Regions from separate parts of the Kribbella sp. NPDC050241 genome, predicted to be linked through region 1. Evidence: riboswitches for the same ligand, from Rfam matches in the RefSeq annotation. Region 1 holds a riboswitch; each other region holds the start of a gene.
What was found. A riboswitch is a leader RNA that binds a small molecule or an ion and turns the genes downstream of it on or off. The one in region 1 is predicted to bind thiamine pyrophosphate.
Positions count from the first base shown of each region.

Region 2: another riboswitch for thiamine pyrophosphate. It lies ahead of thiS (sulfur carrier protein ThiS); the one in region 1 lies ahead of ACIBG5_RS27390 (purine-cytosine permease family protein).
Region 3: another riboswitch for thiamine pyrophosphate. It lies ahead of thiC (phosphomethylpyrimidine synthase ThiC); the one in region 1 lies ahead of ACIBG5_RS27390 (purine-cytosine permease family protein).

Region 1 is NZ_JBITJE010000006.1:129,331-137,126, forward strand. Features, by position in the region: gene ACIBG5_RS27385 (class I SAM-dependent methyltransferase) at 1-44, opposite strand, end outside; gene ACIBG5_RS27390 (purine-cytosine permease family protein) at 62-1,399, opposite strand; TPP riboswitch at 1,393-1,519, opposite strand; gene ACIBG5_RS27395 (alpha/beta fold hydrolase) at 1,540-2,202, opposite strand; gene ACIBG5_RS27400 (hypothetical protein) at 2,199-3,059, opposite strand; gene ACIBG5_RS27405 (DUF3152 domain-containing protein) at 3,100-3,954, opposite strand; gene ACIBG5_RS27410 (hypothetical protein) at 4,043-4,564, opposite strand; gene ACIBG5_RS27415 (hypothetical protein) at 5,087-5,626, shown strand; gene ACIBG5_RS27420 (DUF3037 domain-containing protein) at 5,638-6,498, shown strand; gene ACIBG5_RS27425 (ATP-binding protein) at 6,543-7,736, opposite strand.
Region 2 is NZ_JBITJE010000002.1:502,716-510,511, reverse strand. Features, by position in the region: gene ACIBG5_RS10405 (MFS transporter) at 1-584, shown strand, start outside; gene ACIBG5_RS10400 (YceI family protein) at 581-1,108, shown strand; TPP riboswitch at 1,144-1,260, shown strand; gene thiS (sulfur carrier protein ThiS) at 1,251-1,457, shown strand; gene ACIBG5_RS10390 (thiazole synthase) at 1,459-2,235, shown strand; gene ACIBG5_RS10385 (DUF6807 family protein) at 2,232-4,112, opposite strand; gene ACIBG5_RS10380 (hypothetical protein) at 4,234-5,265, shown strand; gene ACIBG5_RS10375 (RidA family protein) at 5,295-5,684, shown strand; gene ACIBG5_RS10370 (serine hydrolase) at 5,708-6,580, opposite strand; gene ACIBG5_RS10365 (LysR family transcriptional regulator) at 6,577-7,458, opposite strand; gene ACIBG5_RS10360 (MBL fold metallo-hydrolase) at 7,576-7,796, shown strand, end outside.
Region 3 is NZ_JBITJE010000002.1:751,259-759,054, forward strand. Features, by position in the region: gene ACIBG5_RS11450 (DUF47 domain-containing protein) at 1-294, shown strand, start outside; gene ACIBG5_RS11455 (anion permease) at 297-1,295, shown strand; gene ACIBG5_RS11460 (hypothetical protein) at 1,507-2,031, opposite strand; gene ACIBG5_RS11465 (lysophospholipid acyltransferase family protein) at 2,177-2,923, opposite strand; TPP riboswitch at 2,975-3,097, shown strand; gene thiC (phosphomethylpyrimidine synthase ThiC) at 3,088-4,707, shown strand; gene ACIBG5_RS11475 (transposase) at 4,954-5,511, shown strand; gene ACIBG5_RS11480 (hypothetical protein) at 5,508-6,062, shown strand; gene ACIBG5_RS11485 (RDD family protein) at 6,066-6,680, opposite strand; gene ACIBG5_RS11490 (RDD family protein) at 6,763-7,467, opposite strand; gene ACIBG5_RS11495 (DUF2752 domain-containing protein) at 7,573-7,796, shown strand, end outside.

The DNA of each region.
Region 1 (7,796 bases):
AGTTCCGCGTACTCGGCCCGGCTACGCAGTGCGGAGTTCAGCATGACCGCAAGTATCCCGGTTACTCCGGGTCAGTTGTCCAGCGGCGGCGCCCGATCCTGCCCAGCACCACCGCGGCCAGCATCGAGACCACGATCGAGGTGTACGTCGCTCCGAGCCAGGAGGGCACGGGCTGGTCGTTGAAGAGCCGCTGCTGGACCTCGGTCCAGAACGGCGACCAGCCGGACACCGTGCCGGGGTTGACCAGTTGGTACGAGACGAAGCCGATCAGCCAGGCGACGGCCGGCTGCCAGCGGAAGCGCGCCGTACCGGACACGTCCCAGTTCATCTTGCTGACCACGAAGAAGTCGGCGATCGCGACCGCGAACAAGGGGATGAAGACCGAGCCGATCAGGTAGAGGAACTCCGTGTAGTTGCCTAGGTCAACCAACAGTGCGATGGCCGTTGCTACCACGCCGATGCCGACCGAGATCCACCGGCGGTCGACGTGACCGATCAGGTTGTGCGTGGCCATCGTGGTCGAGTAGACGTTCGCGTAGGCCTCGTCCACCTCGTCCACCAGCAGCACGAGCAGCGCGATCGCACCGGCGGGCAGCGTGACCAGCGCGGTGATCACGTCCTCGCTGTTGGTCTGCAGAGTGGCGACCGCGAAGACGCCCAAGGCGTAGTACGCGATCGCGGCCAGGCCGTAGCCGAGTGCAGAGCCACCGAAGGCTGCCTTGTTCGTGCGCGAGTGCCGGGTGTAGTCGGCGGCCAGCGGCGCGAACGACACCACACCGGCGGCGGCCAGGTCGACGGCCGGCCAGAAGCCGAACACGCTGTCCTGCGGCAGATCATGCACCGGCTTGCTGAGCACCTGCACGAACAAGTAGACCGACGCGATCAGCACCAGCCAGACCATGAACTTCCGCAGCACCTTCACGCTGCCCAGTGGTCGTACCGCCATCGCCGTGGCGATCACTCCCGCCACCAGGACGAACAGCCAGCGCCACCGCTCGCTCGTGACCGCGACCGCGGCCTGCGCGATGACGATGATCTCCATCGTGGCCCAGCCGACGTTCTGGGCAATGTTCAGCACGGTCGGCGCGATCGAACCGCGACGGCCGAACAGACCGCGCAGACTCGCCATCGCCGGTGCGCCGGTCTGCGAGCCGAACACGGCTGCGCCGCCGAGCACGAGCGCGCCGATCCCGCAGCCGACGACGACCGCGAGCAGACCCTGTGCGAGTGAGCCCGTGTACGCCGCCACCAGCGCACCGGTGACCGGGCCGAACAGCGAGATGCCGAAGTTCCCCCAGAGGGTGAACTGGTCCAGGAACCCGAGCGTGCGCGGAGAGTCCGTGGTGAGGACGAGTGGCGCCTCGGTCTGATCGGCAGGACGAACAGCAGTACTGGTCATGGTGACCCGCTCCCTACGCCGGCATTACCCGGTCAGGTTCAGGCGGTCGGCGACCCGGCTGTCCTCAGCTCGTCGCCCTCTCAGCCCGCGCGTTCGGTGCGAGCTCCCGCAAGGATTGCTACCGCGTCAACGATAACGCGTCAGGCAGGATCCGGCGCGGCGGCCGCCCGCTGGATGAGAGCGGCCAGCTCCGGACCGTTGGTCACCACCGGCATGTGCGCGCCGGTCGGCAGCGTCCGCGCCTCACCGTGGCACAGCTCGGCCAGCCGTGCGACCCACTCGGCCGTGGACACCAGATCGTGCCGGCCGCGCACGATCATCACCGGCGCCCGCACCCTGCCGATGACCGCGGCCAGATCGTGGCGCCTGGCCGCGTCGCCGGCGCGCGCGATCGAGGACAGCGTCGTACGGGCGTACTGCGGGGTGACGACCCGGATCAGCCGTGGCGAATCCGGTACGGCGGAACCCAGCCAGCGGGCGGCCAGGTCCACCCAGCTCGACGCCCGAATGTCCCCGGTCGGTGCGACCAGGACCAGGGCGTGGACCAGTTCGGGGAAGGCGATCGCGGTCTCGACCACGATCTGGCAGCTGGCCGAGTGCCCGACCAGGACCGCCCGCTCCCGGATCTTGTCCGCCAGCGCCGTCCCGAGAGCCTGTGGACGCAGATCCTCCCTGGCACCGGCCGGTTCGCCGTACCCGGGCAGGCTGACCAGGTGGTACGGCGTGGTGAGGTGCTCGACGGTTCGGTCGTACGACGCCGGCCCGAGGCCGAGACCCGGGACCAGGACGACGGGGACGTTCACTCCCAGGGTGGCCGGTCCGGGCGGGCCTGGACGACCGGGTTGCCGAGCTCCGGTTTGAGTTCGCGGTAGCCGAGGGCGAAGCCGGCCGCGAGGATCAGCAGGCCGAGACCACCCCAGCCGTACGCCGTGGGCAGCCGGTGCAGCGAGTCGTCGATCGCGCCCATGCCGGTCGACAGGATCATGATCAGCCAGATCAGGATCGGGACCATCGACACCGCGACCAGCAGCAGTCCGCCGAGCTCGACCGGATCCGGCTGGCGGCCGGCCCTCCGGCGGGCGAGCACGTCCCGGCCCCACATCCAGAGCGCGACCGCGCCGACCAGGAGCAGCAGGAGCTGGCCGATCGTGTCGATCACGTCGGTGCGCAGCGGGTGGTTGAGCGGCGAGCCAGGAGCCTGGGAGATCTCCCGGAGGGCAACCCGCTGGATCGAGATGACCAGCAGGCCGTAGACGCCGGCGATGATCGCGGCGAGCAGGACGACCCGGGCGGCGCGGGGATCGCGGGGCGCGACGGGTTGATCCCGCCCGTACGTCGGCAGCTCATGCTGCTGCGGATGCGCGGGCGGGCCGTACGGAGTGCCAGGCCGGTAGTTCGGCGGCTGGTTGTACGGCGGTCCGCCGGAGTCGGGCTGCCCCTGCGGCTGACCTGGCCCAGCGCCGCCGGGTGGGGCGCCGTACTGGCCTGGTGGGGAACTGTAGGGCTGGGGCGGGGCGTAGTGGCTTTGCTCGGGGGCGCTCTGCGGTCCGGAGCCGAACGTGCCGCCGCCGTACGGGGCAGGTTTGGCGTAGTGGTGGTCCTCGCCGGACTGCTCGGGCTCATCGCCCCGGCCGTAGGTCGGGAAATCCTGTGACGACATCGCTGCTCCCTCCCCTCCGACTCAGCTTCTCACGGACGGCTCAGGTTGCCTTGATCGTGGGCCACGCATTCGGCAGACAGCCGCCCAGGCCCTTGGTCTGCTGCATCATGACCGGCGCGGGGGTCTTCGCCTGGGTGCAGGTGGAGTGGCCGTGGCCGAGCGCGTGCCCGACCTCGTGGTTGACCAGGTAGTTCCGGTACAGGGCGACGTTCCCGCCGTACGCCGGAACCGCGTACACCCACCGCTTGGCGTTCAGGACGACGCGGTCGTCGACGCGGCAGGACACCTCGCCGCCGGTGTCGAGCGGCAGGCACAGCTTGTCGGTCAGGACCGGCGTGGCCAGGATGATCCGCAGGTCGGCGTCGACCTTGTCGGTGCGCTCGAAGTTGACCGGGTGGATCGCCTGCCAGCCGCGCGGATCGGTCAGCGTCTGGTGGATGATCGCGGCGACCGCGGCGCCGTTCAGCGACAGGCCCTGCTCGATCTCGACCCGGTAGGTCAGTTTGTCCTTCACGCCGCTGGCCTTGGCGAACCCTGGCACGACCGCGAGCCGGCCGGTGGAGAGGGTGACGTTCGGCTTCGAGCTCTTCGGCTTCCGGGTCAGACTCGGTGCCGGGCGCAACGGGGTGGTGAACTTCTGCGTCGGTGTGGCGATCGGTGCCGGTGCGGGAGTCGCCACCGGAGTCGAGGCGACCGGAGTGCTGGTGCCGGCAACGATCTCGGCCGCGAGGCTCCGCCGGCCGGCGGCGTCCGGGTGCATGACCACCACGGTCCCGAGCACTGCCAGCGCGGTCACCGAGAACCATTGCGCCTTGTGTGACTTCTTCCGGCTGTGACGGCCACCGCGCTTACGGACACGCGCGTCCGCCTGCTGGCCAGTCCGCCCGGTGGTCATGACGATTCACCCTACAGAGCCAGCACCACTCCACGAAAGGGCAGATTCATGACGTGCAACACCAACGAACCGAAGGCCACGTGGCCGATCAGAGGTCGACGAACCAGCCTGTCATCAGGTCGGTGACCCGCTGCTGCTCGTCCGGCTCGACCAATGCGCCGAGCATCGACGCGAGCGAGCCGACGTCTCGCAAGGCCTGCTCGACCCCGTCGGCGGACAGATCCAGCTTCTCGGTCGAGTGCGTGACGGCGGTACGGCGCGAGAGGACTCGGGCCCGCAGTTCCACGATCTCGACGCGCTGTGCGCGCGAGCATTCGGTGGCGGCCAGCAACAGTTCGACCTGTTGCGCGAGCCCGCCGGTCAGTGCACCGACCGTCTCGTTCAGGAACCGTTCGAGCGCAGCGGTCGCCGCGCCGATCGTCGCCCTGGCCGCGATCCGGACCAACTCGTCCTCGAACTCGCCGTACCCAAGCACGGCCGCCACCACTGTGCGGTAGACGAACACCGCCGCGGCGAAGCGATTCGTGAATCGGAGCCACTCGACCCGGCTGCTCTCCCGATGACCGAGATAGCCGCCCGCGAGCGTCTCCGGAGACATCCAAGGGATCACTCACCGAGAGTAGCGTGACAGGCACCTTTAGACACACTGAGTATCCAGTGGCGGACTGATCGACGTCACACTTATGAATGCGGTTCTCAGACGAGTCGTCCTGCTCAAGCGAAAGATCGCACCGCCGCGCCGCTTCCCATTTGCGAATCGCCCGGTACGCTCCATGAATGCCACCGGCTCTCCGAGCAACTCCCCAAGTGTCCACTACTGTTGGCAGTTGTTAGCCCGACGATTGATTCAGGAGAGTGAATGGCGCCTGACGGAGGGGGGTGGTCAGACACATCGATGACGGCCGCCTTCAGGAGCTCGTCTCGCGGGTCGCCTCAGGTATCCGCTCGGCTAGTTCTCCAGATTGCCGATACAGGAGCGCGACCGATCCTTGCCGTGACCGACGATGGGCAGCGTTATTGGATGAAATGGCCAGGGAATCCACACGGCAACCTGTCGCTGGTACACGAACTTGTCGTTGCGCGCCTCGGCTCGCATCTGGCGGCGCCTGTCAGACCGACAACTCTGATCCGAGTGGACGAGGCGCTGGTACAGGACATCCGGGTGAACGGAACCCGCCCACCGGGCGGCATATATATCGGATCCCAATTGCTGAGCGACGTCGAAGAGCATACAGCGATCACGCGTATCGCAAGAGACGGCAACGCGGCCCGGTTCGCAAGCTACCTCGCCCTCTGGGACCTCTGTCTTGGCAGCGACCTTCAACTGCTTTACCACGTGGCTCAGCATGACCAGGTCTGGTCAATTGACCACGGTCTATGGTTTGACAGCCTTGAGGGCGACTGGACTCCCACACTCCTGGAGCGACGTGTGGGCGAGCTGTGGCCGTGGCCTACCGACGTACACGCGACGAGTCTCGACACCGCAGCCCTCCAGAGCGCGGCGGACGCAGTTGACGACCTCTCGTGCGGAGATCTGGCCACCGTGATGAGCCAGGTGCCGCTAGAGTGGGGTGTTGCAGACGACGCCTTGCGCACTCTGGCTCGGTTCATATTTGAACGTCGCGCCCTAGTCGCGGCAAGGCTTCGGGACGCAGCGGGACAGCGCTCATGAAAGGGGGCCAAGTGCGTTACGACTACTGGGTCATACGCTATGTGCCTGACCCCATTCGCGGCGAGTTTGTCAACATCGGCGTGATCACCGGACGCGATGACGACTGGGCCTTCCGTCGCGTCGGCAACTTGCGGCGCGCGGCACGTCTGGGCGGATCACCGTCACTGACCGATTCCTTCCTGAAGCGAATCGAGGACGCAATCAGCGCCCGACTCGACTCGGTCGCGGCGCTTATGCCCGCTGGCGCGGCGCTTTTCAACAGGGGCGACGTCGAGGATCTCCGGGTCCGAATGAACAACATAGTTCAACTTTCAGACGCGAGGCCGGTTCTTGCTGATTCCGCGGCGCAAGCTGCAGACATGGCATTCGAGTTGATGATCGTGGACTCGGACACCGAGGTCCGCCATCGGACGCGCACTCTAGTAGTACACAGGCTAAGAGACGCGTTCGATCTGCGTCCTGAGCTGCTCAGACACGTTGCCAGGTTCCAAACCGCTACTGTTGGAGCGCAGGAGACAACTATCGACTTCGCGGTGAAGAGCCGCAGTGTTCAGCAACTGTCTCAGGTTTGGGCCTTTGATCTGAAGGACACACGGAACCTTCAGATCCAGATTCAGGCATGGAACTACTTGGTCGGGCTGCTGCGAGCAGATGGTGGTCGACTCGTTCCAAGAAGCGGCGAAGGATGGGTTGAAATACCAGCGGCGGTGGAGATCAATGCAGTGTTTACGCCTCCGGACAGCAGCGCAGGCGAGGAACAGCTTGAGATCGCAATGGATGGCTGGGAACGTCTTGGCGTCCAAATTGTTTCCGCGGCGGATTCAGACGCTATCGTCGAGGGCGCCGATCGTCTCCTGCGCGCGGCCGATTGATTCCCCACCCAGCTTCGCGTTGACTCATTCGTGCTTGTCATATGTCAGGCCGTGCGGGTGCGGAGGAACTTACCGAAGTGGGGGACGGTGAAGGCGACGGTGCCGCGTTCGGCGGAGAAGACGAGGCCCTTCTTGATCAGGCCGTCGCGGGCCGGGGAGAGCGACTGCGGTTTGCGGTTCAGCGTGCTGGCGACCTCGGCGGTGGGGACCGATCCGTCGTCGACGCCGATGCCGAGCTCGGCCATCGCGCGCATGTACTCGCGTTCGGCCGGGGTGGCGCGTTCGTAGCGGGAGCCGAAGAAGCCGACAGTGAGTTCGGCGGAGGCCTCCGGGCCCGCGACGGCGACGTCCTTGATGGTGATCGGTGAGGTCGGAGCGTGGTCCCAGGTGGCGTGCGCGAAGGCCTGGACGAAGTACGGATAGCCATCGGTCTGGGCATACAGCTCGTCCAGCGCCTCGTCGTCGTACTGGACGCCCTCGCTCTCCGCGGGGATCATCAGCGCGCGGTCACACGCGTCGCGGGCGAGACGGTCGACGCGGATGTAGCGGAACAACCGCTCGGAGTACGACTTGCTGGCGGACAGTACGGCGGGCAGATGCGGGAGGCCGGCGCCGACGACGACCAGCGGCGCGCTCTGCTGGGAGATCTCGTGGCAGGCGGCGCACAGCGCGGACAGGTCGTCGGGACTGATGTCCTGCATCTCGTCGATGAACAATCCGACGCCGACGGACAGATCGCCGGCCAGGTCGGCCGCGTCGGTGAACAGCTCGATCAGGTCCATCTCGAGGTCACCGGAATCCGCGCGGCCCTTCGCAGCGGCCACGTCGACCGGCGGATGCCAGCGGATGCCCTTGCGGTCGTTGGCCGCGGTGCGCAGCGCGAACGCCTTCAGTACGGCGCTGAAGCTGTCGACCCGCTCGTCGTCGCGGTGCCGGTGGCCCAGTTCGCGCATCGCGGTGTGCAGTGCCTGCGCGATCGGCAACCGGATGCTCTGGTCCGGCCGGGCCTCGATCTTCCCGGTACCCCAGGCGCGCTTGATCGCCTGGCTGCGCAAGGTGTTCAGCAACACGGTCTTACCGACGCCGCGGAGTCCACTCAGCACCAGACTCCGCTCCGGCCTGCCTGCCGCGACCCGTTCGAGTACCACTTCGAACTGCCGCACCTCGATGTCGCGTCCGGCCAGCTCAGGCGGCCGCTGACCGGCGCCGGGCGCATAGGGATTCCGGATCGGATCCATGCTGTCACTGTATGAGCGCGTCTAGCGTTTTCCTTAGATTTCGCTAGCAACCGCCAGAGC
Region 2 (7,796 bases), on a different contig from region 1:
GGTTGCGCAGCGGTCTGCGTCGATCGGCGTTCTACCAGGCCTGTACGTTCGCGGGCTTCACCGGCACCTGGGCGACCTTGGTCCTCGTCCTGCAGGATTCCTTCGGCCTCGGAGCCGGCGCACTCGGCTGGATCAGTCTGGTCGCGATCGCCACCATGGCCGTCGTCCCGTGGACCGGTCGCATCGTCGATCGCCGTACGCCGGATGCCGTGACGGCCTGGATCCTGGTCGGAACTGTTCTCGCCGCCGTACTCATGCTGGGTGCGTACGCCGGTGGTGCGCTGGGACTCACGCTCCTCGTGGCCGGCGTACTCGTCCTCGATGTCTCGATGCAGTCGGGGATGGTCGCGAACGTCACCCGGATGTACCAACTCGACCCCGGCCGGCGCAGCGCCATGAACACGGCGTACATGGTCTGCGCCTACTCCGCCGGCAGCCTCGGCTCCTGGACCGCCGTACGCTTCTACCACGCCCTCGGCTGGTGGACGGTCCCGACCTTCGTCGCCGCCCTTGCGAGCCTCGCCCTTCTCCGCCTGGTCCTGAGGCCTGACAGTTCGGATGGCGGTCTCGTCGTACGTGTATGACTACGACGACGATGTTGAAGGAATTGACTGGGGACTACGCGGTGGATGCGGCGCGGTCGAGGTTGGGGTTTACGGCGCGGCACACGGTTGGGCCTCGGGTTCCTGGGCAGTTCGAGGTGTTCAATGGGGTGCTTCGGCTGGATGGGGAGGATCCGAGCCGGTCGACGGCGGATCTGACGATTCAGGCGGACAGCATCCAGACCGGCGACCGGCGGCGGGATGCCGCGCTGCGTGAGCACTTCCTCGACGCGGAGACGTATCCGTCGATCAGGTTCAGGTCCACGAAGGTGAGCCAGACCGGTGTGACGACGTTCACGGTGACGGGGAATCTCACGATCCGTGGCGCCACGCGGCCGGTCGTCATACCGCTGGAGCTGACGGGCACCGACGATGGGGTCGCGTTCACAGGGTCGCTTCCGCTGCTGCGCAAGCGCTGGTCGGTGAGCTGGAACGCGGCCGTCAACCTCATGGTCGCCCAGAAACTGGACCTCCACCTTGAGCTCACGGCCAACCGCATCGCCTGAGCCTGGGTTGTCTCGATCGCCTCTGGTGGTTAGTGTCGAACTGCCGCGGGAGCTCGCACCGGAGCGGGCTGAGAGGGCGACTGTGTACGGCGTCGCCGACCGCTGAACCTGAATCGGGTAATTCCGGCGTAGGGAGGAAGCGATGCAGGAATCCGTCTGGGTGAACGGTACAGAGACCACGGTCGCACCGGGGAAGTCCGTTGCCGACCTGATCCAGGAGTACTCCGACCGCACCACCGGGATCGCGGTCGCGGTCAACCAGACCGTGCTCACGCGCAGCGAGTGGGCCGGTACCACGCTCAAACCGGGCGACCGGGTCGAGATCGTCAGCGCGGTACAGGGCGGCTGACATGGACGACCCACTGGAGCTCGGCGGCCGGACGTACACCTCGCGTCTCATCATGGGTACGGGCGGTTCGGCCAACCTGGAAGTGATGGAGGAGGCATTGCTTGCCTCCGGCACCCAACTGACCACGGTCGCGATGCGCCGGCTCGGCACCGGCCACGAGGGCTCAGTCCTCGACGTACTGGTGAAGCACGGTATCGAAGTGCTGCCGAACACAGCCGGTTGTCACACCGCCGCGGAGGCGGTGCTCACCGCGCGGATGGCCCGGGAGGCCTTGCAGACCGACCTGATCAAGGTCGAGGTCGTTGCCGACGACCACTTGCTCATGCCCGACCCGGTCGAGTTGCTGGATGCCGTGGACACCTTGGTGGCCGACGGGTTCACCGTGCTCCCGTACACGAACGACGACCCGATCCTCGCCCGCCGCCTCGAGCAGGCGGGATCTGCGGCGGTGATGCCGTTGGCGGCGCCCATCGGTTCCGCGCTCGGGATCCGCAACCCCCACAACCTCGCGCTGATCGCCGAGGCCGCGAACGTCCCGGTGATCGTCGACGCCGGAATCGGTACGGCGAGCGACGCGGCGCTGGCGATGGAGCTCGGGTGTGACGCGGTCATGCTCGCCACCCCGGTCACGCGCGCGGAGAAGCCTGCCCTGATGGCGGCCGCGATGCGCGACGCGGTCGCCGCCGGCCGCGCCGCCCGCCTGGCCGGCCGGGTCCCCCGCCGCTGGCACTCCGCCCTCGCGTCCTCCCCAGCGACGGGCATCGCGTCTCTCGGCTAGAGCAGGCGACCCATCAGGGTGCGGGCTTGGGACAAGTCCAGCGGGTGGTCGAGGAGCAGTGCGCTCAGGGAGAACGAGACCGCCTGCTCTGGCTGCAGATCCAGGGGGCCGTCCCAGGCCAGGGCAGGACCGGCACCGACGTAGTCCTCGGAGCGTAGGAACCACGGGCGGACATCACCCGGCTGGAACAGAAGCAGCGTGGTGAAAGCGTCGGCACGTTGCTGGATGAAGGCCAGCCAACGGCTGGTCGATCCGTAGGCCGCGTCGGTCCCCTCGCCGGAATCGCTGAGGACAGTTGTGGTTTCGACCGTTGGAAGGCGCCAGAAGATACCGCCGTACCCGGCACCGGCGCGGCCCGTGGTGGCCGGGCTGTCGATGCGCACCGGGCCGTAGCGGGCGGTGAAGACGCTCTCCCAGTCGAGGCGCCAGCCGCCTTCGGCCAGCGCTCCGCGGAGGAGCCTGCGCTCCGCGAGTTGCGGGCGGCCCTGTTCGTCGTACCAGGTGACCTCGTCGGTCAGGGTGTTGCCGTCGACGCTGACGCCACGGCTGCGTTGCTGACCGTGGTTCGGGAGCAGCGTCGGTCCGCGGTCCGGAAGGAAGGTCCGTCCGCCCCAATGCGACGTACCGTTGACTCCGGCAACGGCCAGCGAGACACCGTAGTGGTGCCGGTGATCGACCGGGCTGACCTCAGTGAGTGGGTGACCGCCGAGCGTCCGCACGGGGTGCAGGTAGGGCCGAGGCGAATGCACCTGCGGCATTCGCCGCCCGAACTCGTAATGCGCGAGCGGCAAGGAATCGCCGCCGAGCACGAACCTGTCCCCCTGCTGCTGCCACCCGACCCGCTCACCCGGAGCATCCCCGGTCGGCTGCGTTGCCTGCGGCACCGGACCGGTGCTCGCCCGCACCGCCAGCCGAAGATCCGGTACGCCGTCCACTTCGGCATCCGCACCGGAGATCGCGGCGTACAACCGACGCCAGGCCAGCTCCCCCAGCTCCTGCTGCGGAACCCGCACCGTCGTCAGCGAAGGTACGGCGAACCGCGACAACCCGATGTCGTCCATCCCGGCGACCGACACATCGGCCGGTACGGCGACGCCCACTTCGTTGAGCCGGGCAAGCAACCCGAACGCGACCAGATCGTTGAACGCGACAACGGCCGTCACGCGGGACTCCAGCACCCGCTCGACCGCGGCGTACCCGTCCTCGATCGACCAGCCGCAGTCCAGCCGGACGAGCTCGAGATCCGGGATCTCCCGCTGCGCGATGTCCAGCGACCGCAGCCGCGCCTGGTTGGACGCACTGGCCGGCGGACCGGCCAGGAACGCGAGCCGACGGTGCCCGAGACCGACCAGGTGGTTCACCACGATCCGCACCGCGCGGCCGTAGTCGACCGCGACGCTGGCGATCTCGGCCGGGCCTGGCCGATTGACCAGAATCACCGGCTGGACCTGCGGCAGCAGTTCGAGCAGGCTCTCCTCGTCGAGCCGCGGCGACACCATGATCAACGCATCGCAGCGTCGACGCGCCGCCAGGGCGATCCCCGCCTCGGCGGCCGGGTCCTCGTCGGTCTCGGCGACCAGCACCCGGTAGCCGGCCGCGGCCGAGGCGTTCGTGATGCCGCGCAGGACCTGCTGGAACAGCGGGTTGGCCAGATCCGGGACGACCAGCGCGACCATGTTGGTGCGGCCGAGCGACAGGCTGCGGGCCAGATCGCTGGGCCGGTAGTTCAACCGGTCGGCGGCGGCGCGAACGCGTTCGGCGATGTCCGGAGCGACGGTCAGGCGCCCGTTCATCACCCGCGAGACGGTCGCCCTGGACACCTCCGCCGCCCGCGCGACATCGGCGATCGTGATCGAGTCCTTCGGTGTCCTGCCCATGCGCCGTCTTCCGTTCGTACCCAGCCCGGTTGGGAAACCGCCTTCCGAAGCCTATTCGAGCCTCGGCCACTGTGTTACCTTCTCAGGAAAGAAACCGGTTTCTCAACCCCTGTGAGGTGGCGTGAGACCCAGCGCACTGGGCGGGTACGACGACTGGCCGGACTTCGTCCGGGACACCCTGCCACTGACCGGGGACGAACTGACCACCAAGGTCGCCGGACTGCTCGGCGTACCGGAGCCCGGCGCCGCGCCTGCCGTGCGCACCATGGACGAGTGGCAGGCCGATGGCGTCCACACCAGTGAACTCCAGTGGACCACGCCGTTCGGACCGCCGACGCGTGCGTGGTTGCTCCGGCCGGCCGGGCGAGCGCCGCGGGCGGGCCTGCTCGGCCTGCACTGCCATGCCGGGGTGAAGTCGATCGGTGCCGAGCGGCTGGTCGACGTACCGCGGCCCAGCCGGGTCGCGATCAGGGTCCGCGAGGACCTGTACGAGGGCCAGGCCGCCGCCGGTGTGCTCGCCCGCGCGGGCTTCGTGGTGCTGTGTCATGACACCTTCGCCTGGGGTTCCCGCCGCTTCGAGCTGCCGGCCGAGGACGACGAGTCGTACGACGTCGCCGCGGCCGTTCACGAGCACACGGTGGCGAAGGCGGCCGGGATTCTCGGTACGTCGCTGGCCGGCATGGTCGCGTACGACGACCTGACCGCGCTCAGCGTGTTGCGCGGAATCGACGGCGTGGAGAAGGTCGGCGTCTTCGGTTTGTCCGGCGGTGGTGGCCGCGCCGCGATCCTCACCGCGCTCGATCCCGGCATCGAGGCGTCGGCCGTGGTCTGCATGATGACCACCTTCGCCGGGCTCATTCCGTCGTACGTCGACGTCCACTCGTGGCTGTTCTCGACTCCCGGCCTGGCCCGGCACCTCGATCACCCGACCCTCGCCGCCGGCCGCGCCCGCCACCAGCAACTCGTCGTGTACGCCGAGGACGACGAACTGTTCAGCCCGGCCGGCATGCACGACGCCGACCGTGAACTCACCGAACACTTCCACTACGGCCCCGGCAGCTACGAAGGCGTCTGGCTCCCCGGCCGGCACCGCTTCGACGCCGGGATGCAGCGACTCGTCGGCGACTTCCTCACCAAGGCGTTGTATACCTGAGTGCGGACGACCCGACTCTGGAGGAACTCTTGAGCAAGCTCTCACACCCGCAACCGGAAGGTGTTGCCCCAGGCAACGGTTACAGCCATGTCGTGACCGGCCCCGGACAGTGGGTGGCGATCGCCGGGCAGGTCGCACTGGACGCCGACGGCGCGTTCGTCGGCGTCGGCGACCCGGCCGCCCAGGCGCGGCAGGTGTTCGCGAATCTGGACGCGTGCCTGAAGGCCGCCGGTGCCACCTTCGCCGACGTGATCAAGCTGAACTTCTTCGTCACCGACATCGCCTACCTGCCGGCGATCCGCGCTGCCCGCGACGCGTACGTCGACACCACCAACCCGCCCGCGAGCACCGCGGTCCAGGTGGTCGCACTCTTCAGCCCCGACGCCATGCTCGAGGTCGAGGCCTACGCGATCGTCTAGTGTCCTGAGTCCGACTCAGGGCACTAACGCAAAAGGTCAACGGCGACCCGAGCGGCCTCGCCGATCGCGGCGTCGACCCTGGGCTGGCGGAAGTCGCCGCGAGCAGCGAGCGTGAACACGGCGATCGCAAAGGTAGCGCCGCCCGGCAGCGTCACGACCCCAACCTCATGCCGCAAGGCTCCGAACGTCCCGGTCTTCCCCGCGACGCGTACGCCGTCGTGCGGGAAGCCGGACGCCAGCCGGTGCATGAACAGTTGCCGATGCATCGTCGCCCGGACGAACGCCGTCTGCTCCTCCGAGAGCAACTCCCCCGTCCACAACCGCCGCAGCAGTGTCGTCAGGTCGCGCGGGCTGCTCGCCGACGCGTTCGCCGCCTCATAGACGCCGGCCGGATCGGTCTGATCGTTGTCGGCCAGTACGGCGAGTGCCGCGTCCGGATCGTCCACCCCGGTGCGGCGCTGCAGGTCACGCAGGTTGCCCGCGGTCCCCCGTCGTACCCAGGTCCGTTGCAAACCGAAGGACTCCAGTAGCTCCGCCAGCCGTTGCAAACCGACCACGTCCAGCAGCGCATCCGCGGAGGCGTTGTCGGACACGGTCATCATCGACACCGCCAGGTCCCGCAGCGACATGGTCACCGGGTCCGCCAGGATCGACAGCCCGGTCGGTCCGGCCGTCCGCGTCGACGGGTCCAGTGTCAGTTGCCGCCGCGGATCGACCTCGCCCAGATCGACCAGCCGGCAGAATCCCGCGAGCAACGGCACCTTGTAGACCGACGCCATCGGTACGACGGTGTCCGCGTCGACCTCGACCGTCGAATCCGGCGAGTCGAGCGCGACAGCGTGCATCCAGCCGCGAACGCCGGCGTCCTCGAAGACCGCGCGGATCCGGGCGCTCATGACGCCACCATCGCATCGGTCAACTGAGCCATCACATCCGCCGGGCGGAGGAACGGCGTACGCGTCCGGGACCACACCAGGCGCAGTCGCACCGGCAGTGGATTGTCGACAATGCGATGCCTGCCGACTCCAGGCGCCGTCAGCGAAGGATCCGCGGTCACCACGATCGCCTGGCCCGCAGCCGCCATCGCGAGCCCGGCCCGCTCGTCCGTGACCACGACCGTGCCGCCGTTCGGACGATGCAGCGCGAGCGTGTCCAGGAACAGATCCCGAGCCGCCGGCGCCTCGGCCCGCGGCCGGACAGCGATCGGCACGCCGGTCAACCGCCGGAGGGCGACCTCGTCCCCGTCGTTCGCACCGAGTGCCTTCGGTGCGAGTGCCCACGTCGGCAGCAACGTCACCGGCCCAGCCTCGAGCCCATCGAGTACGGCGGGATGCAGTACGGCGGCCAACGTCAACCGGCCCGCGGACACCTGACCTACGAGCGAACTGGTCGGCGCAGAAACCACAGTCACCCGGCTCCCCGGAATCGCGGCACCACAAGCCGCGGCCACTGCCGCACCGGCCGACGGCGGGACCTCCGGCGCCAGCCCGAGCCGGATCTCGGGTCCTTCTGGATCACGCGACACCGCGGCCTGACGCAGTTCCTCGATCGAGGTCAGCGCGCGACGGGCGTATGGCAGTAACGCAGCGCCGGCCGGAGTCAGTTCGACCCGGCCCTGCCCGCGCTCGAACAGCTTGGCGCCGACCAGCGCCTCCAGCCGGCGCAGCCCCTGCGACAGCGGCGGCTGGGTGATGCCGACCACCCGGGCGGCGTCGCCGAAGTGGTGCTCCTCGGCCAGCGCGATGAAGATCTGCAGATGCCGTTCGGTCAGCATTGACGCGGCTGACCTGCGGCGATATCTCCAGACAATCGATTCATGCGCAAGAGCATATTCGACAGCGTCCAACCCCCTCGCCTTGACTGAAGCCCCAGTACGACGAGAGGAGACAGCGTGAAGGTGAGTCGTCGAGGCATGCTGACCGGCGCAGCCGCGGCCGGAGCCACCGGAGTCATCGCAATGGGCACCCGCAGCGAAGCGGCACCGACAGCGAGCGCACCCACCGACCGGACGGCGGTCGAGTTCACCTGGCTCGGCACCCACGCGTGGCAGATCCGGTGCGGCGAGCACATCGTGCTGACCGATCCGTGGCTGACCCGCTTCGAGACCGGGAC
Region 3 (7,796 bases), on a different contig from region 1:
GAGGAGGTCGCCGAGCAGATCGAGGTACTCCAGCGGATGGCGCAGCTGACCGCCGAGACGATGCCCCGGCTGCGGACGATGAAGGACCTGGCCGAGTACTGGATCGAGATCAACCGGCTGGAGAACACCGGTGACGCGGTGCACCGCCGGATCATCGCCAAACTGTTCAGCGGCGAGTACGACGCGCTGACCGTGATGAAGTTCAAGACCGTGGTGGACTTGCTGGAGGCCGGGATCGACGCCTTCGAACACGTCGCCAACACCGTCGAGCAGATCGCCGTCAAGGAGAGCTGAGCGTGGAGCTCACGCTCGTCATCATCCTCGTCGTCATCGCGCTGGCCTTCGACTACACCAACGGCTTCCACGACGCCTCCAACGCGATCGCGACCTCGGTCTCCACCCGCGCGCTCACCCCGCGGGTGGCGCTGGCGATGGCCGCGGCGTGCAACTTCCTCGGCGCGCTGGCCGGCACCGAGGTGGCCGAGACGATCGGCAAGGGCATCATCAGCACGCCGAGCGGCACACACGGCCTGGTGGTCGTCATCGCCGCACTCATCGGCGCCATCATCTGGAACCTGATCACCTGGTACTTCGGCCTGCCGAGTTCCTCGTCGCACGCGCTGATCGGCGGACTGATCGGCGCCGGGGTCGCCTCGTCGAGCATCGTGCTGTGGACGGGCATCCTCGACAAGGTCGTCATTCCGATGGTGCTGTCGCCCGGGATCGGCTTCTTCGGCGCGTTCGCGCTGATGACGGCGATCCTCTGGATATTCCGGCACAGCAATCCCGGCAAGGTCACCCGGGGCTTCCGGATGTCGCAGTCGCTGTCGGCAGCGGCGGTGGCGCTCGGACACGGCCTGCAGGACGCGCAGAAGACGATGGGCGTCATCTTCCTGGCCCTGCTCACCACCGGTCACGTCAACGAGAACGACGGCATCCCGCTGTGGGTCAAGATCTCCGCCGCGACGGCGATCTCGCTCGGTACCTACTCCGGTGGCTGGCGGATCATGCGCACTCTGGGCCGCCGGATCATCCACCTGGATCCGGCCCGCGGCTTCGCCGCCGAGTCGGTCGCCGCGACCGTGCTGTACGTGATGGCGATCGGCCTGCACGCGCCGGTCTCCACCACGCACACGATCACGTCGGCGGTGATCGGCGCCGGTGCGACCAAGCGGCTGTCAGCGGTCCGCTGGGGAGTCGCGCAGAACATCGTCACAGCGTGGGTGCTGACCATTCCCGCGGCCGGCATCATCGCGGCGCTCTGTTACGGGTTGGCCCATCTGATCTTGGAGTAAGTACTCCGGCTGTCCGGCTGTCCGGCTGTCCGGCTGTCCGGCCGGGTGGCCGACTCCGGCCACCACGGCCGCGGCGGGCTGAGAGGAGTACGGCGATGCACATCGACTGGAGTGCTCTCGGTGAGGTGGCCCTGGTCAGCCTGATCTTCGGGGTCGGGGTGGCGGCCGTGTTCTACGGGCTGTACCTGATCATCCCGCAGTTCCACTGACGTCAGCGGTTCCAGCGCCGTACCGACTTCGCCACGTCCTTCGAGCGGATCGAGCCGAGGTTGTACTCCCACGCGGCGGCCAGCCGGTCGCCGAGCAGCGCTGCGTCCAGGTAGGTCTGCGGGCGGACCGCGACGGCCCAGGTCGCCGCGGCCGCGTGACCCTGCTGGTAGAGCAGGTGGTTCACGGTCGCCTCGATCCGGCTCTGGTCGTCGCCGGTGAGCCCGTCGGTCGACCACTCCTGCAGGATCGTCGTGTCGTCGGCCGTCATCCGGGCCAGGTAGGTGAGCGGACCACGCCAGTACCCGCGGCTGCCGATGCTGTCCAGGCTCTCCAGCGGGAACCAGCCGTTCTGGCAGCGCCTGCCGTTCACCGCGGACTCGACCTCGCGGGCGCGGTCCGCCGGCAGGTCCTGGATAGCCCAGTCGACGAAGTAGACGCCGGCGTCCGGGATGTGCTCTGCGACATGCGGCGCCACCGCGAGCATCCCCGGTTCGAAGAGATGCAGCTCTTCCGGTGAATCGAACACAACCCTTCCCCGCCTACCCGAGTACCGCCGCCGACCGGCCGGCGTCACAGGGACCCCCCAGGTTTCCTGCACTGTCAACAAGAGCCTTTCGTACCCTCGGGGTCACCCGGGGGTCAAGGTCTTGTCCGCGTTACTGACGGTGTGCTTACTTGCGGCGGGCCGCCCGCCGGGCGAGCTCCTCCTGGTCCAGGCGTTCCGCTTCCGCGGGCGAGGGCGCACCACCGCCGTACGACGCGGGCAGCCACCAGGCGCCGGCCGGCTGCTCCGGGTAGTCGCGGATGGTCCGGTCCAGCATCCCGGCCATCGTCGTCCGCAGGTGCGCCGTCGCCTCGGCCGCGTCGTCGTCGGTGCCGACCGTCATCGGCTCGCCGACGGTGATCGCGATCGCGCGATGCCGGGAGAAGTCGCGCGGATGGTCCTTCGTCAGCATCCGCTGCGTCCCCCACAGGATCAGCGGGACGACCGGTACGCCGGCCTCCGCGGCCATCCGGACCGTGCCGGACTTGAACTCCTTCAGCTCGAAGGACCGGCTGATCGTTGCCTCGGGGAACACCCCGACGATCTCGCCGTCGGTCAGATAGCGGATCGCCTCCCGGTACGACGCCGTACCTGCCGACCGGTCCACCGCGATGTGGTGCATGCCGCGCATCAACGGACCGGAGTACCGGTTGCGGAACAGCACGTCCTTGGCCATGAAGCGGACCAGCCGCTTGCTCGGCACCGCGCCGAACCCGCCCAGGATGAAGTCGACATAGCTGATGTGATTCAGCGCGATCACCGCGCCGCCGGTTCGCGGCACGTTCTCTGTCCCGGTCAGCCGGATCTTCAGATCGAGCACCTTGAACGCGGTCTTCGCGAAGCCGATCACGGGCGGGTACACGAGGTCTCGCATCCCCCGACGCTACCGGCCCGGTCAAGACGAGAGGTTAGAGTGACCGTGACAATTGGAGATCGCGGGAGCTCGCACCGTAGCGGGCTGAGAGGGCGGCTGGACACATGTCCGGCGCCGCCGACCGCCGAACCTGTCCGGGTAATTCCGGCGTAGGGAGCAGCACAGTGACTGTCAGCACGATTCGGCCCACTGTCACCACCGGCCCCATCTCGGGCTCGGAGAAGATCTATCGCGGCGAGCTGGAGGTCCCGGCCCGCCGCGTCCACCTCACGAACGGCGAACACCTCGACCTGTACGACACCTCCGGTCCGTACACGGACGCGTCGGCGCGGATCGACGTACAAGCCGGTCTGCCCGCGCTGCGGCGGGACTGGATCGCCGGGCGCGCGCCACTGACCCAGCTGGCGCACGCGCGAGCCGGCACCGTCACCGAGGAGATGAGGTACGTCGCCCTGCGGGAGGGCATGGACCCGGAGTTCGTCCGGTCCGAGGTCGCGCGCGGCCGGGCCGTGATCCCGGCGAACCGGCGGCACCCGGAGAGCGAGCCGATGATCATCGGGAAGAAGTTCCTGGTGAAGGTGAACGCGAACATCGGCAACTCGGCGGTGACCAGCTCGGTCGAGGAGGAAGTGGAGAAGCTGGTCTGGGCCACCCGGTGGGGTGCGGACACGGTGATGGACCTGTCCACCGGCAAGAACATCCACGAGACGCGGGAGTGGATCCTGCGCAACTCGCCGGTGCCGATCGGGACCGTGCCGCTGTACCAGGCGCTGGAGAAGGTGAAGGGCGATCCGGCCGAGCTGTCGTGGGAGGTGTACCGCGACACAGTGATCGAGCAGTGCGAGCAGGGCGTCGACTACATGACCGTGCACGCCGGCGTCCTGCTGCGGTACGTCCCGCTGACCGCGCGCCGGATCACCGGGATCGTGTCGCGAGGTGGGTCGATCATGGCAGCCTGGTGCCTCGCGCATCACCAGGAGTCCTTCCTGTACACGCATTTCGCCGAGCTGTGCGAGATCCTGCGCGAGTACGACGTGACGTTCTCACTCGGCGACGGCCTGCGACCGGGATGTATCGCCGACGCCAACGACGCGGCCCAGTTCGCCGAGCTGCGGACCCTGGGCGAGCTCACCAAGATCGCCTGGGAGCACGACGTCCAGGTGATGATCGAGGGGCCGGGGCACGTGCCGATGGACAAGATCGCCGAGAACGTCCGGCTCGAGGAGGAGCTGTGCGGCGAGGCGCCGTTCTACACATTGGGGCCGTTGGCAACTGATGTCGCACCGGCGTACGACCACATCACCAGCGCGATCGGTGCGGCCCAGATCGGCTGGCTGGGTACGGCGATGCTCTGCTACGTCACGCCGAAGGAACACCTCGGCCTGCCGGATCGCGACGACGTGAAGACCGGTGTGATCACGTACAAGATCGCTGCCCACGCGGCGGATCTGGCCAAGGGGCACCCGGGTGCGCAGGCCTGGGACGACACGTTGTCGAAGGCAAGGTTCGAGTTCCGCTGGGAGGACCAGTTCAACCTCTCGCTGGATCCTGACACCGCGCGGTCCTTCCACGACGAGACCCTGCCGGCCGAGCCTGCCAAGACCGCGCACTTCTGCTCGATGTGCGGCCCGAAGTTCTGCTCGATGCGGATCACCGCCGACATCCGCGCGTACGCCGAGGAACACGGCCTGACCTCCACCGAGGCGATCGAGGCCGGCTTCGCCGAAATGTCGGAGACCTTCAAAGCCCACGACAAGCAGCTGTACCTGCCGCTGGCGGAGTGAGGGTCCTGGTTCCTGCTGACGCTCGGTGAGATCCGGGGGGCGAGTCGAGATGCCTCGCCCCCCGGATCCAGCGGAGAATTAGGGGATCGTCGGTTCCGCGGGGCGATCACGAGGAGTGATCGGATGAACCGATTCAGGTTTTTTCCTTCACTCTACGTGAATAAGACTGTAGCCTTAACGGCGTCGGGAAGGAGGTGCAGCACAGTGGTCTTCGTTCTCACGGTAGATCAGCGGGGCAGCCGAAGCATGACCGATCTCGTACCCGAGCTACTGAACATCCTGAACCGCCGGCCGAGGCGGACCGGTTTGCTCCGCAAGTTCGAGCGGACGGCCGGCGACGAGGTGCAGGGCGTGCTGTCCGAGGCGCGCGCCACGATCGACGTGATCGTCGAGCTGCTGCGCGCCGACACCTGGTACGTCGGGCTCGGAGCCGGTGAGGTCACGCAGCCGCTGCCGCGCAGCACGCGGGCCGGCAGCGGGGACGCGTTCGTGTTCGCGCGGGAGGCGGTGAACCGGGCCAAGTCGAGCCCGCACCACGTCAACGTGGTCGGCTCCGACGCGCGCTGCGCCGAGCAGGTCGAGACGGTGTTGTGGCTGATGGCGTCGGTGCTGCGGCGGCGAAGCGACCGCGGGTGGGCTGTCGCCGACCTGCTGGCCGAAGGGCTCACCCGGCGCGAGATCGGCGTGAAGCTCGGCATCAGTCAGTCCGCGGTGACCCAGCGGGCCCAGGCCGCCGGAGTCGCCGAGGAACAACGTGGACGAGTGCTGGCGGCCGAGCTACTCGACGCTGGGGCCACCGCGTGACGGCACTTATCCTGTCGTTCACCGCCGCCGGCCTGATCCTCGCCGTTCTGGCGTGGGTTCCCAAGGCCGGGTCGACCCTGGAGATCGTGCTCAGTGGCGTGATGCTGGCCTGCCTGATCACCGTCGGCGTCCTGCTGCTGGCCGGCGACGGTGTCGAGGGCTGGCGTGAGCGCTGGTGGAACGTGCTGCTCCTGCTGGCCGGCGGGCTGGCAGTGACCGGTGGCGGCCCACTGACGACATCTGTGCTGGCTCTCGTCGACCGGGGCAACACGAGAGCGCAGTCGACGCAGAAGGCCGGTGAGGTGCTGCGCGGCGGCGCTCTGATCGGTTCGCTCGAGCGCCTGGCCATCTACGCGGCGCTGGTTGCCGGCTGGCCCGAGGGACTGGCGATCGTGTTGGCCATCAAGGGCCTGGCTCGCTATCCGGAGCTGCGCAGTCCCGATCAGCCGGCGTCGGTCACGCCCCAGGCTGTCGCCGAGCGGTTCATCATCGGCAGCTTCACCAGTGTGCTGTGGGCAGTGACCTGCGCCGGCTTCCTGCTGTCGCGCTGACCCTCAGTCCTTGAGGACGTACGTCGACATGACCTTGTCGTGCCAGGTCTGCTTCTGGTCGTCCCACAGCGGCCACAGCAGGTTCAGGAAGCAGGCGTTGTTGAACAGCCCGCTGAGGAACTCGCGCAGGAACGACTTGCCGGCGCCCACCGGCTGGAAGTACGCAGAGTCGACCAGCCGCAGGTTCAGCGCGCTCTTGCCGACGCTGCGCCCGGTTCTGCCCTGGCGGAAGACCCGGTTCCACAGGGTCAGACCGATGCTCGCGACGATCCCGAGCACGAAGAGGATGATCGCGTAGGCCTGCGGGCCGTCATCGGGGTAGGTGTTGTTCTCGCGGGTCGCGATGTTCGCGATGAGCACGCCGTACCCGATCAGGATCGGCACCGAGCTGATCAGGGAGTCGATGAGGAAGGCGCCGGCCCGCGACCCCCAGTCGGCCAGCGGGACCTGAGGTCCGTAGCCGTAGCCGTACTGCGGCTGCCCGTACGGCGGTGGCATCTGCCCATACCCGTAGGGCGGCGGCTGGCCGTACGGCTGCTGACCGTACGGCCCGTAGCCCTGCTGATGGTGACCACCCTGGTGGGCCTGCCCGTACGGCGGTGGCATCGGTGTACTCACCGCGGCATCGTATTGCCCGGCGCCGGGAACGCCGAACGCCGCGGCCTGAGCAGGCCACGGCGTCCGGATGACCGCTACGACGTCAGAGCTTGATGACGTAGGTGTTGTTGATCTTGTCCGCGAACGTCTGCCGCTTCTCGTCCCACAGCGGCCACAGGTAGCCGATGTAGCAGGCCATGCCGTCCAGGATGTGGGTGATCTGGCGCAGGAACGCCTTGCCCGGCCCGACCGGCTGGCCGCTGATCCCGTCGATCAGCTTGAGGCCCAGCGCCGACTTGCCGAGGGTCTGTCCGGTGGTGCCCTGGCGGAACACGATGTTCCAGATCCCGACGCCGATGCCGACCAGGTAGAACAGCAGCGCCAGGATGGCCATCGCCGAGCTGTTGCCGCTCGCAAGCGCCGCCCCGATGCCGTACGGCACCCCGATGATCAGGACGTCGACCAGCCAGCCGCCGACCCGGTTCGGCCAGGCCGCCAGGTTGCTGGGTACGCCGTACGCGCCCGGCTGACCGTACTGCTGTGGGTAGCCCGGCTGACCGCCGTACTGCGGGTACCCCGGCTGCTGCCCGTACTGCTGGGGCTGCTGCTGCCCATACTGGCCAGGCTGCTGACCGTACTGGCCGGGCTGTTGCCCGTAGCCCGGCTGCTGGCCGCCATAGCTGGGCTGTTGCTGCCCGTACTGGCCCGGCTGCTGCCCGGGCTGCCCGTACTGGCCTGGCTGGCCGTACTGACCCGGCTGCTGGGGGTCCTGCGGGCCGTAACCCGGCGGTGGCGTCGGATTGCTCACGACGATCCCTTCTAGTGAATACAGATGAGGAGTGAGTTGCAGGCTAACGGTCCGACGGCTCAGCTCCGGCTACGGATCCCACGAGATGAGAGTTACCGTTGTCCGGTGAGTCTTTCGCTGAGCGTCGTACTCCGGCCGACCGGTCCGGTCCGCCCGCTGGACCGCCGAGTGCTCGGCGCGGCGGCCGTCGGAGTGGGTGGATTCGCGCTCGCGGCCGTGTACCAGTTGTCCGGCCAGCAGATCGGCATACCCTGCATCCTGCATGCGACCACGGGGCTGAACTGCCCGTTCTGCGGCGCGACCCGGATGGCAGCCGCCTTGCTGCGTGG